DNA from 2 places in the Alsobacter sp. R-9 genome. Region 2 is predicted to be linked to the other one. Evidence: predicted binding sites of a transcription regulator. Region 2 holds the regulator's gene; the other holds the start of a gene.
The links. Region 2 encodes LexA, which represses DNA repair genes until DNA is damaged. Its sites were predicted from a motif close to TGTTCNNNNTGTGTTCNG; they were not measured.

Region 1: the regulator LexA is predicted to act here: its motif matches at 817-834, upstream of ACX9GQ_RS05485 (ImuA family protein).

What each region holds. Positions count from the first base shown of each region.
Region 1 covers NZ_JBTSWJ010000003.1:429-5,973, forward strand. Annotated here, with positions in the region: gene ACX9GQ_RS05485 (ImuA family protein) at 1-784, opposite strand, end outside; partial or broken gene ACX9GQ_RS05480 (Y-family DNA polymerase) at 1-42, opposite strand, end outside; gene ACX9GQ_RS05490 (peptidoglycan-binding protein) at 1,167-2,603, opposite strand; gene ACX9GQ_RS05495 (alpha-2-macroglobulin family protein) at 2,722-5,545, shown strand, end outside.
Region 2 covers NZ_JBTSWJ010000002.1:580,206-585,750, reverse strand. Annotated here, with positions in the region: gene hisD (histidinol dehydrogenase) at 1-422, shown strand, start outside; gene ACX9GQ_RS05460 (SDR family NAD(P)-dependent oxidoreductase) at 419-1,186, shown strand; gene ACX9GQ_RS05455 (acyl-CoA dehydrogenase family protein) at 1,439-2,596, shown strand; gene ACX9GQ_RS05450 (flavin reductase family protein) at 2,605-3,129, shown strand; gene ACX9GQ_RS05445 (TetR/AcrR family transcriptional regulator) at 3,119-3,778, shown strand; gene lexA (transcriptional repressor LexA) at 3,814-4,518, opposite strand; gene ACX9GQ_RS05435 (molybdopterin molybdotransferase MoeA) at 4,632-5,545, opposite strand, start outside.

The sequences.
Region 1 (5,545 bases), on a different contig from region 2:
CGCGAGCAGGCGCGACGACGGGGTCTCGCAGGAGGTGCTCATCGGGATCCCACTCCATGGTCCAGGAGCCACCCTCGCCGACCGTTCCCGGCTGGCGCAGGCGTTCGAGCGTGACGGCGAAGGCCGGGCGGCCGACGCCCGGCAGGCGGCCGAGGGAAGGCAGCGGCAGGCTCGGCGCCGCCGCCACGCACCAGCGCGTCGCGGCGCCCGGCGGCCCGGCATGGGCGCCGGTGCGCAGCATCAGGGCCGGCACGCCGGAGGCCTCGGCCGCCAGCGCGAGACGCCGCGCGGCGGTGAGGTCGAGCGCCTTCGGATCGCCCCAGGGCTCGGCCAGCACGAGGCCCAGCGCGCGGCAGCGCAGTCCCTCCTCGGCGGCGCGCAGCACGTCGCGCGCGTCGGCGACGGCGACGAGCACGAGTCCGCCGGGATCGAGCCCGTAGGCGGCGAGGCCGGGGCCGTAGGGCTCGCCCGTCTCGCGTCCGGCGAGGTCCTGGCGGACCCACAGCCACGGCCGCGGCGTGCCGCCGGCGCGGGTGAGCCGGGCGGCGCAGGCGAGCGCGAAGCCCGTTGCCGCGGCGCCGTCGCCCGCCGCCGCCGGCCGCACCTCGTGCACGGCTCCCCGGCGCAGGCCGCCGCCGAGCATGCGGTCGGCCGCCGCATGGCCGAGGGGGACGGCGAGGTCCCGCTCCGGCCCTGCCAGCGCCCGCGCGCGGCCGTCCGCCCCGATGGCGGCGACGCGCTCGCGCAGCGCAGGCAACAGCAAAGGGTTCGCGGTCGCGCTCATGGCTCCACGGTCTCGACGCCCGTCAATGGAAGAGTTCCTGTTTTGTTCCAATACGGATTCCAGACGACGCCGACCGAGTCAACCGCGCCGTCGAATCGAACGATCGGCAGAGGGGATGTCAGAACCGGACACCGGCCCCTCATCCGCCCCTTCGGGGCACCTTCTCCCCGCAAGCGGGGCGAAGGGGCGCCCATCGACCGCGCCTCACCTTGCGCCTCTCCAGCTCCCGCGCCGGCACCGTTCCCTTCTCCCCGTCGCACGGGGAGAAGGTGGCCCGCACGCGCCGGGCTTGCCCGGCTCGTGCTCCGAAGGATGCGGGAGCGGGCAACAGCCCGCGCCCGTGGGACCGGATGAGGGGCGGCCGCGCCCGGTCCTTCCCCCCTCAGCGGCACTCCACCGCGACGACGCGGCCGCGCTGGGCAGCGGCGATGGCGCCGGCGGTCAGCGGTTGCGCCGGAGGAGACCCGGCCGAGGCCTGCGCCTTGCCGGCCGCCAGCGCGGTCGCGGCGGGCACCAGCGGCCAGCTCGCCTGCGGCATCACGCCGGCGACGAGGCGGGGTTCGACGGCCAGCGAGGCGACGAGGCCGACGAGGGCGCCGGAGCGGTCGAAGACGGCGGCGCCGGCCGCGCCGCGCTGCAGCGGCGCGAACACGCGGGCCTTCCCGCTCTCCGGCATGCGCGCCTCGGCGGGCACGACGGCGAGCTGCACGTCGCGCCCGAAGGCCGCCTGCGCCAGCACGACAAGCGGCTCGCCGTCCGCCGGGCGCCCTTCCCGCACCGCGCCCGCCGGGACCGCGAGACCGGGCACGTCGAGCACCGCGAGGCCGGCCGCCTTGTCCACGGAGAGGATCTTCGCCGGCTGGCGTCCGGCGAGCGGCGAGGGGCAGGCCTCGACGGCGGCGACCGTCACCACCTGCCCGGGACCGGTCACGAAGCCCGACAGCAGCAGCGGCCCCGAAGCCGTGGCCGGGGCCTGGCCCGGTGCCTGCGCCGCAGGCTGCCCCGGGGACGGGCCGGGCGTCGCGGGCGCCGTGGCCACGGCGGCGCCGGGCACGGGCTCGAAGCTGTTGGCGACGGCGATCGAGATGCGGTCGAACTCGGCGGCGCGCGCCACGGGGTAGCTCAGCGTGTAGCCGCGCAGGCCGGCGGGCGTCTGGGCGACGCGGGTGTAGAAGCGCCGCCCGTCGCCCTCTCCGGACACGACGAACCAGTCCGGGCGCAGCACCTTGTAGGTGACCTTCCGCTTCGGGCCGTCGGCCCGCAGGAGGTCGTAGAGCGGCTGCAGCTCGGCCTTCGGCGCCGTCAGCTCCAGCGTCACGGTGCCGTCGGCGGAGGCGAAGACGGTGCCGTCGGGCGACTGGCGGGTGCGGTCGAGGAGCTTCTGCGGCACGCCGATCCGGGCGCCGGAGCGGCCGTCGAGCAGTTTCGTGAAGCGCACGGCATCGCGCGCCTTCGCCGCCGTCTGGGCGAGCGCGGCGCGGTCCTTCGGCTGCAGGATGCCGTCCGGCTTCAACCCGGACCGCTTCTGCAGCGCGACGATGGCGCGGAAGGTGAGGGGGCCGAAGCCGCCCGTGGCGGCCCCGGTGAAGTCGCCGGTCCAGATCAGGTCGTCCTGAACGGCGCGCCGGTCGGCCTCCGGCAGGGCCTCGAAGGTCTTCTGCGCCTCCGCGAACAGGGGGTCGACGGGCGCCGCCTGCGCCGTGGGCTGCTGCGCGGCCGCGGGGCCTGCCTCCGTGATGCCCGCCACCGCCACCGCCACCGCCAGCGCCACGGCGAGGCATCCGCCATGGCCGGGACCTGAATTCCGCCGTCGCCTCATGGGCAGCCCCCGTCGAGCATGGCCGGGACTGTCGCAGAAGCGCACGCAGGGGTCGAGTGTCATTGCACACGCCGCTTCCGGTGTTACGCTTCCGCATCCCGGTCCGGACCCATCGACGATGCGCGCGCTCACCCGCACCCTCTCCGCCACCCTCCTCCTGGCGGCCGGCCTGTTGCTGGCCGGCCCCTTCGGCCCGCTGGGCTCCCTTGGCCTCGCCCCGCCGTCGGCGGCGCAGGCCCAGGCACAGAAGGCCTTCGTGCGCGACGATCTTGCCTCCGAGGGGGTGCGGCTGGAGGAACAGCTGCGCAAGGAAGCCCCGGCGGCGCTCGCCGGCCGTCCGGCCGCGCAGCTGCGCGCCGAAGGCACCGCCGCCGCGAACCGGGATGCGAAGCGGGGTCTCGCCATCCTCGCCGCCGCCGTCGCCGCCGATGCGCGCGACCCGGCCAACTGGCTGGCCTTCGCCCGCGTCGCCTTCGCCGCGGCGCCGGCCAACGGCAGCGAGCGGTGGCAGCTGCAGCAGCGCGCCGCCGTGGCCGCCTACGCCGCCTACCAGCGCGCCACCGCGCGGGCCGACGAGGCCGCCGCCCTCGCCTTGCTGGGCGACAGCTTCGCCGCCCGCCAGATCTGGCGCCCGGCGCTCGACGCCTACCGCCAGAGCCTCGCGCTCGCCGACGACGCGGCCCTGCGGTCCGTCTACCAGGCAATGCGCGAGCAGCACGGCTTCCGCATCACCGACTACAAGGTGGACTCGGACAGCGCCTCGCCGCGCGTCTGCTTCCAGTTCTCCGACCCGCTGGCGCGCGGCAAGGTGGACTTCGCGCCCTTCATCGCCGTCGCGGGATCGTCCAACGCCGCCATCGCGGCCGAGGAGCAGCAGCTGTGCGTCGACGGGCTGAAGCACGGCGAGCGCTACGCCATCGTGCTGCGCCAGGGCCTGCCGTCCTCCGTCGGCGAGGCGCTGCTGAAGAACGCCGACTACGAGATCTACGTCCGCGACCGCTCGCCGAGCGTGCGTTTCACCGGCCGCAACTACGTGCTGCCGCGCGTCGGGCAGGAGGGCATCCCGCTCGTCTCGGTCAATACGGCCCGGGTCGACGTCGAGATCAGCCGCATCGGGGACCGCAACCTGCTGCCGACGCTGCGCTCCGACGACTTCCTCGGCCAGCTCGAGGCCTACCGCGCCCGCCAGATCGGCAACGAGAAGGGCGTCAAGGTCTGGACCGGGACCATGGACACCCGCTCCGAGCTCAACCGCGACGTCGTGACCGCCTTCCCGGTCACGGAGGCGGTGGGCAGGCTGCAGCCGGGCGTCTACGTGATGACGGCGAAGCCGAACGACGGTACGCCGCCGTCTGCCTCCGCCTCGGCCACCACCGGCGACGACTACGACCCCGACGACTGGCGCACCCGCGCCACGCAGTGGTTCGTGGTGTCCGACCTCGGCCTCACGGCCTTCGTCGGCGACGACGGCGTGCACGTCTTCGTCCGCTCGCTCGCCTCGGCGCAGCCGATGGCGAACGTCGAGATCCGGCTCATCGCCCGCAACAACGAGATCCTCGCGACCCGACCGACCGACGCCACCGGTCACGTCGCCTTCGACCCGGGGCTGGCGCGCGGCACGGCCGGAATGGCGCCGAGCCTCGTCGTCGCCAGCGACGCCGGCGGCGACTACGGCTTCCTCGACCTCGGGCAGGCGGCCTTCGACCTCACCGACCGCGGCGTGAAGGGCCGCGTCGCCCCGCGCGGGCTCGATGCCTTCCTCTACGCCGAGCGCGGCGTCTACCGCACGGGCGAGACGGTCTACGTCACGGCGCTGCTGCGCGACCCCGCCGGCGTGGCCGTGCCCGGCCTGCCGCTCACCCTCGTCGCCCGGCGCCCCGACGGCGTCGAGTACAAGCGCACGGTGGTGCAGGACCAGGGCCAGGGCGGGCGCGCCTTCGCGCTGCCGCTGCTCGCCGGCGCGGCCCACGGCACGTGGCGCGTCGTCGCCTACGCCGACCCGAAGGGCCCCTCGATCGGCGAGACGAGCTTCCTCGTCGAGGACTACGTCCCCGAGCGCCTGTCGGTGGAGCTGACGCCGAAGCAGAAGACTCTTGGGCCCGGCGAGCCGGCCGACATCGACGTGCTGGCGAACTTCCTCTACGGGGCCCCGGGCTCCAACCTCGACGTCACCGGCGAGTTCGTGGTGCAGCCGGCCGAGGGCCCGGGCCTGCCGGGGCTCGAGGGCTACGCGGTCGGCCTCGCCGACGAGAGCTTCGAGCCTGCGTCCGGCAGCCTCGAGGACCCGGTGACGACCGACGCGAAGGGTCGCGCCACGGTGAGCGTGCCGCTGCCGGAGGTGGTGGCGCCCCGGCCGCTGGAGGCGAAGATCGCGTTGCGCGTCGGCGAGCCCGGCGGCCGCGCCGTGCAGCGTACCGTCACGATCCCGATCCGCCCCCGCGGGCCGGTGGTCGCGGTGAAGCGGCTCTTCGGCGACGACATCGGCGAGGGGACGCCTGCCCGCTTCGACGTGCTCTACGTCGCCCCGGACGGCGCGCGGCTCGCCAAGCGCGGCCTGCGCTGGACGCTGAACCGCGTGGAGAAGCGCTACCAGTGGTTCCAGCAGGACGGCCGCTGGTCGTTCGAGCCGGTCACCTCCACCCGACGCGTCGCCGACGGCACGCTCGACGCGGCCGCCGCCGCGCCGGGGCGCATCGAGGTCGCGGCCGAGATCGGCAGCTACCGGCTCGACGTCACCGGCGGCAGCGACGGGGACGCCACCAGCGTCGCCTACACGGTCGGCTGGAGCGGCGACGCCACGGCCCAGACGCCCGACCTGCTGGAAGTGTCGCTCGACAAGGCGGCCTACGCCGCCGGCGACACGATGCAGGTGACGCTCAACCCGCGCTTCGCGGGACAGGCGACGATCGCCGTCGTCTCCGACGCGGTGCGCACGATCCGCA
Region 2 (5,545 bases):
ACGGCGAGGTGATCGTGTGCGCGGACCTCGAGGAGATGCGCGTCGAGGCGGACCGCGTCGCCTCCGAGCACGTGCAGGTGATGACCCGCGACGACGACTTCTTCCTGCGGGGGATGACGAACTTCGGGGCGCTGTTCCTCGGCCCGCGCACCAATGTCGCTTTCGGCGACAAGGTCATCGGCACCAACCACACGTTGCCGACGAAGAAGGCGGCCCGCTACACCGGCGGCCTCTGGGTCGGCAAGTTCATGAAGACCTGCACCTACCAGAAGGTGCTGACGGACGAGGCCGCGGCGATGGTGGGCGAGTACTGCTCGCGCCTGTGCATGCTCGAGGGCTTCGTCGGGCACGCCGAGCAGGCCAATGTCCGCGTGCGGCGCTATGGTGGACGCAACGTTCCCTATGGCGAGGCTGCCGAATGACCACGCTCCCGCAGATGCCGTCCATGCGCCTCGACGGCCGCCGCGCACTCGTCACCGGCGGAGGGCGCGGAATCGGCCTCGCGTCTGCGACCGCGCTGGCGGGGGCGGGCGCCCATGTCGTGCTCGCCGCCCGCAGCACGGCGGAGATCGAGGCCGCCGCAGCGGCGATGCGGGCAGGAGGATGGTCGGCCGAGGCGCTGACGATCGACCTCCTCGACGTCGAGCGCGCCGGCGCGGCCCTCGAAGCCACGGGGCCCTTCCACATCCTCGTCAACAACGCCGGCACGAACCGGCCGCTGCCGATGGCCGACACGACGCCCGAGGACTTCGACGTCGTCGTCGACCTCAATGTCAGGTCGGCCTATTTCGTGGCCCGCGCCGTGGTCCGCGGCATGCTCGGGGCGGGGCTCAAGGGCTCGATCATCAACTTGTCCTCCCAGATGGGGCACGTCGGAGGGGCGGGGCGCACGGTCTACTGCGCCTCCAAGCACGCCATCGAGGGCATGACGAAGGCGCTGGCGGTCGAACTCGGGCCGGCCGGCATCCGCGTCAACACCATCTGCCCGACCTTCATCGTGACGGAGATGACCCGCGGCTTCCTGGAAGACGAGACGTTTCTTCGTCATGTGATGTCCAAGATCAAGCTCGGTCGGCTCGGTACGGTCGAGGACATCATGGGCCCCGTTCTGTTTCTCGCCTCTGACGCGTCGGCGCTCGTGACGGGCTCCGCGCTGATGGTGGACGGCGGCTGGACCGCCGACTGAAGAAGCGTCGACGGGCGTCCCCAGCATCCGCGCTGCGCGATCGACAAAGCCCTGCCGGAAAAAACCTGCAACCAAAGGTCACGGCTGCGGCGGCATGACGCTTGCCGTCGAGGCGAGGTCCGCTAATTTATCGTTCGATAAACGAGGATGACAGCGCGGCCGTGGGCCGCGGCGGAGGAGGGCGCCATGGCGGACAAGGTCATCAGGCTCGATCATCGCCGGGGAAACCTCGCGGCCTGCGGGCTGGACGAGATGCTGGAGCGCGCCCGGGCCCTTCAGCCGGCGCTCAAGGAACGCGCCGCCCGCACGGAGGAGTTGCGCCGGCTGCCGCCGGAGACGGAGCGCGACCTGCACGACAGCGGCCTGTTCCGGATCCTGCAGCCGCGCCGCATAGGCGGCCCGGAACTCGACTACGTGGCGCTGGTGGACGTCGCCGACGTCCTCGCGCAGGCCGATGCCTCGGTCGCGTGGAATGTGGCGAACCTCGGCAGCCACCACTGGATGCTCGGGATGTTCGAGAAGGAGGCGCAGGATCTCGTCTGGAACGAGGATCCGGACGCCCTGATTGCGTCGTCCTTCATCTTCCCGGCGGGGAAAGCCCGTCGGGCCCCGGGCGGCTACGTCATCTCAGGACGTTGGCCGTTCTCGTCGGGCGTCGATCCCAGCGAGTGGAACATGCTGGCGGGAATCGTGGCGCCGAACGACGAGACGGAGGCGCCGGAGTACCGGATCTTTCTCGTTCACCGGCGCGACTACAGGATCATCGAGACCTGGAACGCGATGGGACTGCGCGGCACCGGCTCGCAGGACGTGGAGATCGCCGACCTCTTCGTCCCCGAGGCGATGACGCTGGCCGTGTCGGCGCTGAGGGGCGGGGCGACGCCGGGGAGCGCCGTGAACCCCGGTCCGCTCTACCGCCTGCCGGTCTTCGCCCTCTTTCCGTACGTGCTCTCGGGCATCGCGCTCGGCAACGCGCAGGGCTGTCTCGACGATTACCTCTCCATCGCGCGAAAGCGGGTGTCGACCTACAACGGCGCCCAGCTCGGGGAATTCCAGTCCACGCAGATCCGGGTCGCGATGGCGGCCGCCAAGATCGACGCCGCACGGCTGCTCATGCGCCGCACCTGCATCGATGCGATGGACGACGCAGCACGCGGTCGGGTTCCGCCGCTGGAGGAGAAGGTGCGCTACCGCCGGGACGGCGCCTTCAGCGTCAATCTCTGCACGGAAGCCGTGGACCTGGTGTTCGGCGCGGCCGGCGCCGGCGGCCTGTCGATGAAGGGCGCGTTGCAGCGGCAGTTCCGCGACGCGCATGCGGTCAACGCGCACATCGCCTTCAGCTTCGACGCCGCGGGCGCCAACTATGGCCGGGTCGCCCTCGGCCTGCCGTCCGAAAACCCGACCCTCTGAGGCGAGCCATGTCAGCATCCGCTTCGGCGCCTGCCGCCGTGCCGCCCGCGCCGTCCTTCGACCCGCGCGACTTCCGGCGTGCCCTCGGGCACTACGGGACGGGGGTGACCATCGTCACGGCGAGGGGGGCCGACGGTCGCATTGCCGGCCTCACCTGCAACTCCTTCGCGTCGGTGTCCCTCAATCCGCCCCTCGTGCTGTGGAGCCTGCTCATCCACTCGCCGAGCCTGAAGGTGTTCCAGGAGGCCAGCCACTTCGCGGTCAACGTGCTTGCCGAAGACCAGCAGGAGCTTGCCGGCGTGTTCGCCCGCTCCGGGGTCGACAAGTTCGAGGGGGTGCCGTGGTCTGACGGCCTCGGCGGCGCCCCCGTGCTGGACGCTGTCGCGGCGACGTTCGAGTGCCGCAACGCCTACCGCTACTACGGCGGTGATCACATCATCTTCATGGGAGAGGTCGAGCGCTATGCAAAGCGGGACGTCGAGCCGCTGCTCTTCGTGAAGGGACGGTTCGGAACGTTCGCCGATGCCGGCTGACCTCGCGCCCGCGTCGACGAACGTCGGTTCGGGCGCACGTCCGCGACGGATGTCCGCCGAACGGCGGCGCGCCGACATCGTGGCAAGGGCGGCGGTGGTGTTTGCCGAGCACGGATTCGGCACCGGAACGCGCGAACTTGCCGCCGCCATCGGCGTCACGCAGCCGCTGCTCTACCGGTACTTTCCCAGCAAGGACGACCTCGTCCGCGAGGTCTACGAGCATGTGTACCTGCGACGCTGGGACCCCGGCTGGGAGGACATGATCAGCGACCGATCCGTGGCGCTGCGCCAGCGCCTCGTGGCGTTCTACGAGGCCTATACGGCCACGATCTTTTCCCGCGACTGGATCAGGATCTACCTCCTCGCCGGCCTCGCGGGGATCGACCTCAACCGGCGCTACATCGGCCAGGTCGAGGAGCGCCTCCTCGGGCCGATCGCCCGGGAGACGCGCAGCGACCTCGGCCGACCCGACCGTCCGCCGACCGCGTCGGAACTCGAGCATGTCTGGCTGCTGCACGGCGGCATCTTCTATTCCGGCGTGCGGGTCCATGTGTTCGGACAAACCCCGCACGTCCCCACGGCCCAACTGGTTTCGGAGGCCGTGGACACATTCCTCGCCGGTGCGCGACGGCAGTTTGCTGCCGACTGACCGCGGTCTCGGCGAACGCCCGGCATCGCCCCGAGTCAGTACCGGCGCAGAAGGCTGACCAGCTTGCCCTGGATGCGCACGCGGTCAGGCCCGAGGACCCGCGTCTCGTAGGCCGGATTGGCCGCTTCCAGCGCAATCGAGGAGCCGCGGCGGCGCAGGCGCTTGAGGGTCGCCTCCTCGTCGTCGATCAGGGCGACGACGATGTCGCCCGTGTCCGCGCTGTCCTGGCGGCGGATCACCACGGTGTCGCCGTCGAGGATGCCAGCCTCGACCATCGAATCACCGCGCACCTCGAGGGCGAAATGGTCGCCGGTGCCGAGCATGTCCGGCGGCATCGCGATCGTGTGGCTCCGGGACTGGATGGCCGAGATCGGCGTGCCGGCCGCGATGCGGCCCATGACGGGAATGGAGACGGGGGAGTCGGCCTCCCCATGTGATGCGGTGACCTTCGGCCTGATCTTGCCGAGATTCCCCTCGATCACGCTCGGCTGGAAACGTCCGCGCGGAACCCCGTTCGGCACCGACTGCTCGGGAAGCTTGACCACCTCGATCGCTCGCGCGCGGTTCGGCAGTCGCCGGATGAACCCGCGCTCCTCGAGAGCCATGATGAGCCGGTGGATCCCTGACTTGGACTTGAGGTCGAGCGCCTCCTTCATCTCGTCGAAGGAGGGCGGCACCCCGTCCTCGCGCAGCCGCTCGTGGATCAGGAGAAGGAGTTCATGCTGCTTCCGGGTGAGCATCCGCGTTCGGCCTCGCTAGGGTGGTCGAGCCGACATCCGACTCGCCGCAAACAAACCACGAACAAAACATACATGTTCGCGCTGTGTTCGGCAATCGTGCGCTTGCGCTCTCGCTAGAAGCGCAGGATGCGACAGGCCTCGCCGGCCTTCGCGGCCGGGGCGTGGGGCGGGCGGATGATCAGCGCCTGGGCCTGTGCCAGGAGACGCAGCATGGAACTGTCCTGCCGGCCGAACGGCGTGGCGACCCGCCGGCCGTCCGGACCTTCCGAGATGCTCGCGCGGAGGTAATCCTGGCGCATGTCGTTCGCCGGCAGGTCCGCACCGAGGATCGCGGCCTCCGACCGGTCCGCCCCGGCATCCGCATCTCCGGCGAGAGCCCGCAGGAGCGGCAGCAGGAAGAGCTGGGCGCACACGATCGAGGAGACCGGGTTCCCCGGTAGCCCGAGGATGCCCATGGTCCCCAGCTGGCCGAAGATCAGCGGCTTGCCCGGCCGCATGGCGATGCGCCAGAAGCCGAGCGTCATGCCGCGTTGTGTGAGCGCCGACTGGACGAGATCGTGGTCGCCGACCGACGCGCCGCCGAGGGTGACGAGAACGTCGGCGCGCGCCGCCTCTGCAGCGGTGATCGCGGCCGCCAGCGACGCGAAATCGTCCGTGGCGATGCCGAGGTCGATCGGCTCCCCGCCGGCCTCCACCACCATGCCGGCGACCGCATACACGTTGGACGCGACGATCTGGTCGGGCCGCATGGCTTCGCCCGGCCGCACAAGCTCGTCGCCCGTCGCCAGGACCGCGACACGCGGGCGACGGCGCACCGGGACCGTGGCATGACCCATCGCGGCCGCGAGGGCCTGGGAGCGGGGTGTCATCCTGTGGCCCGCGGGGATCAGTTCCTCGCCTGCGCGGAAATCGAGCCCCGCCGGACGGACGAAGCGGCCGGCCGGCTCGGTCGTCCGAGCGACGATGGTGCCGTTCTCCGCGTCGGCGTTCTCCTGGATCAGCACCGTGTCGGCTCCCTCGGGAACGG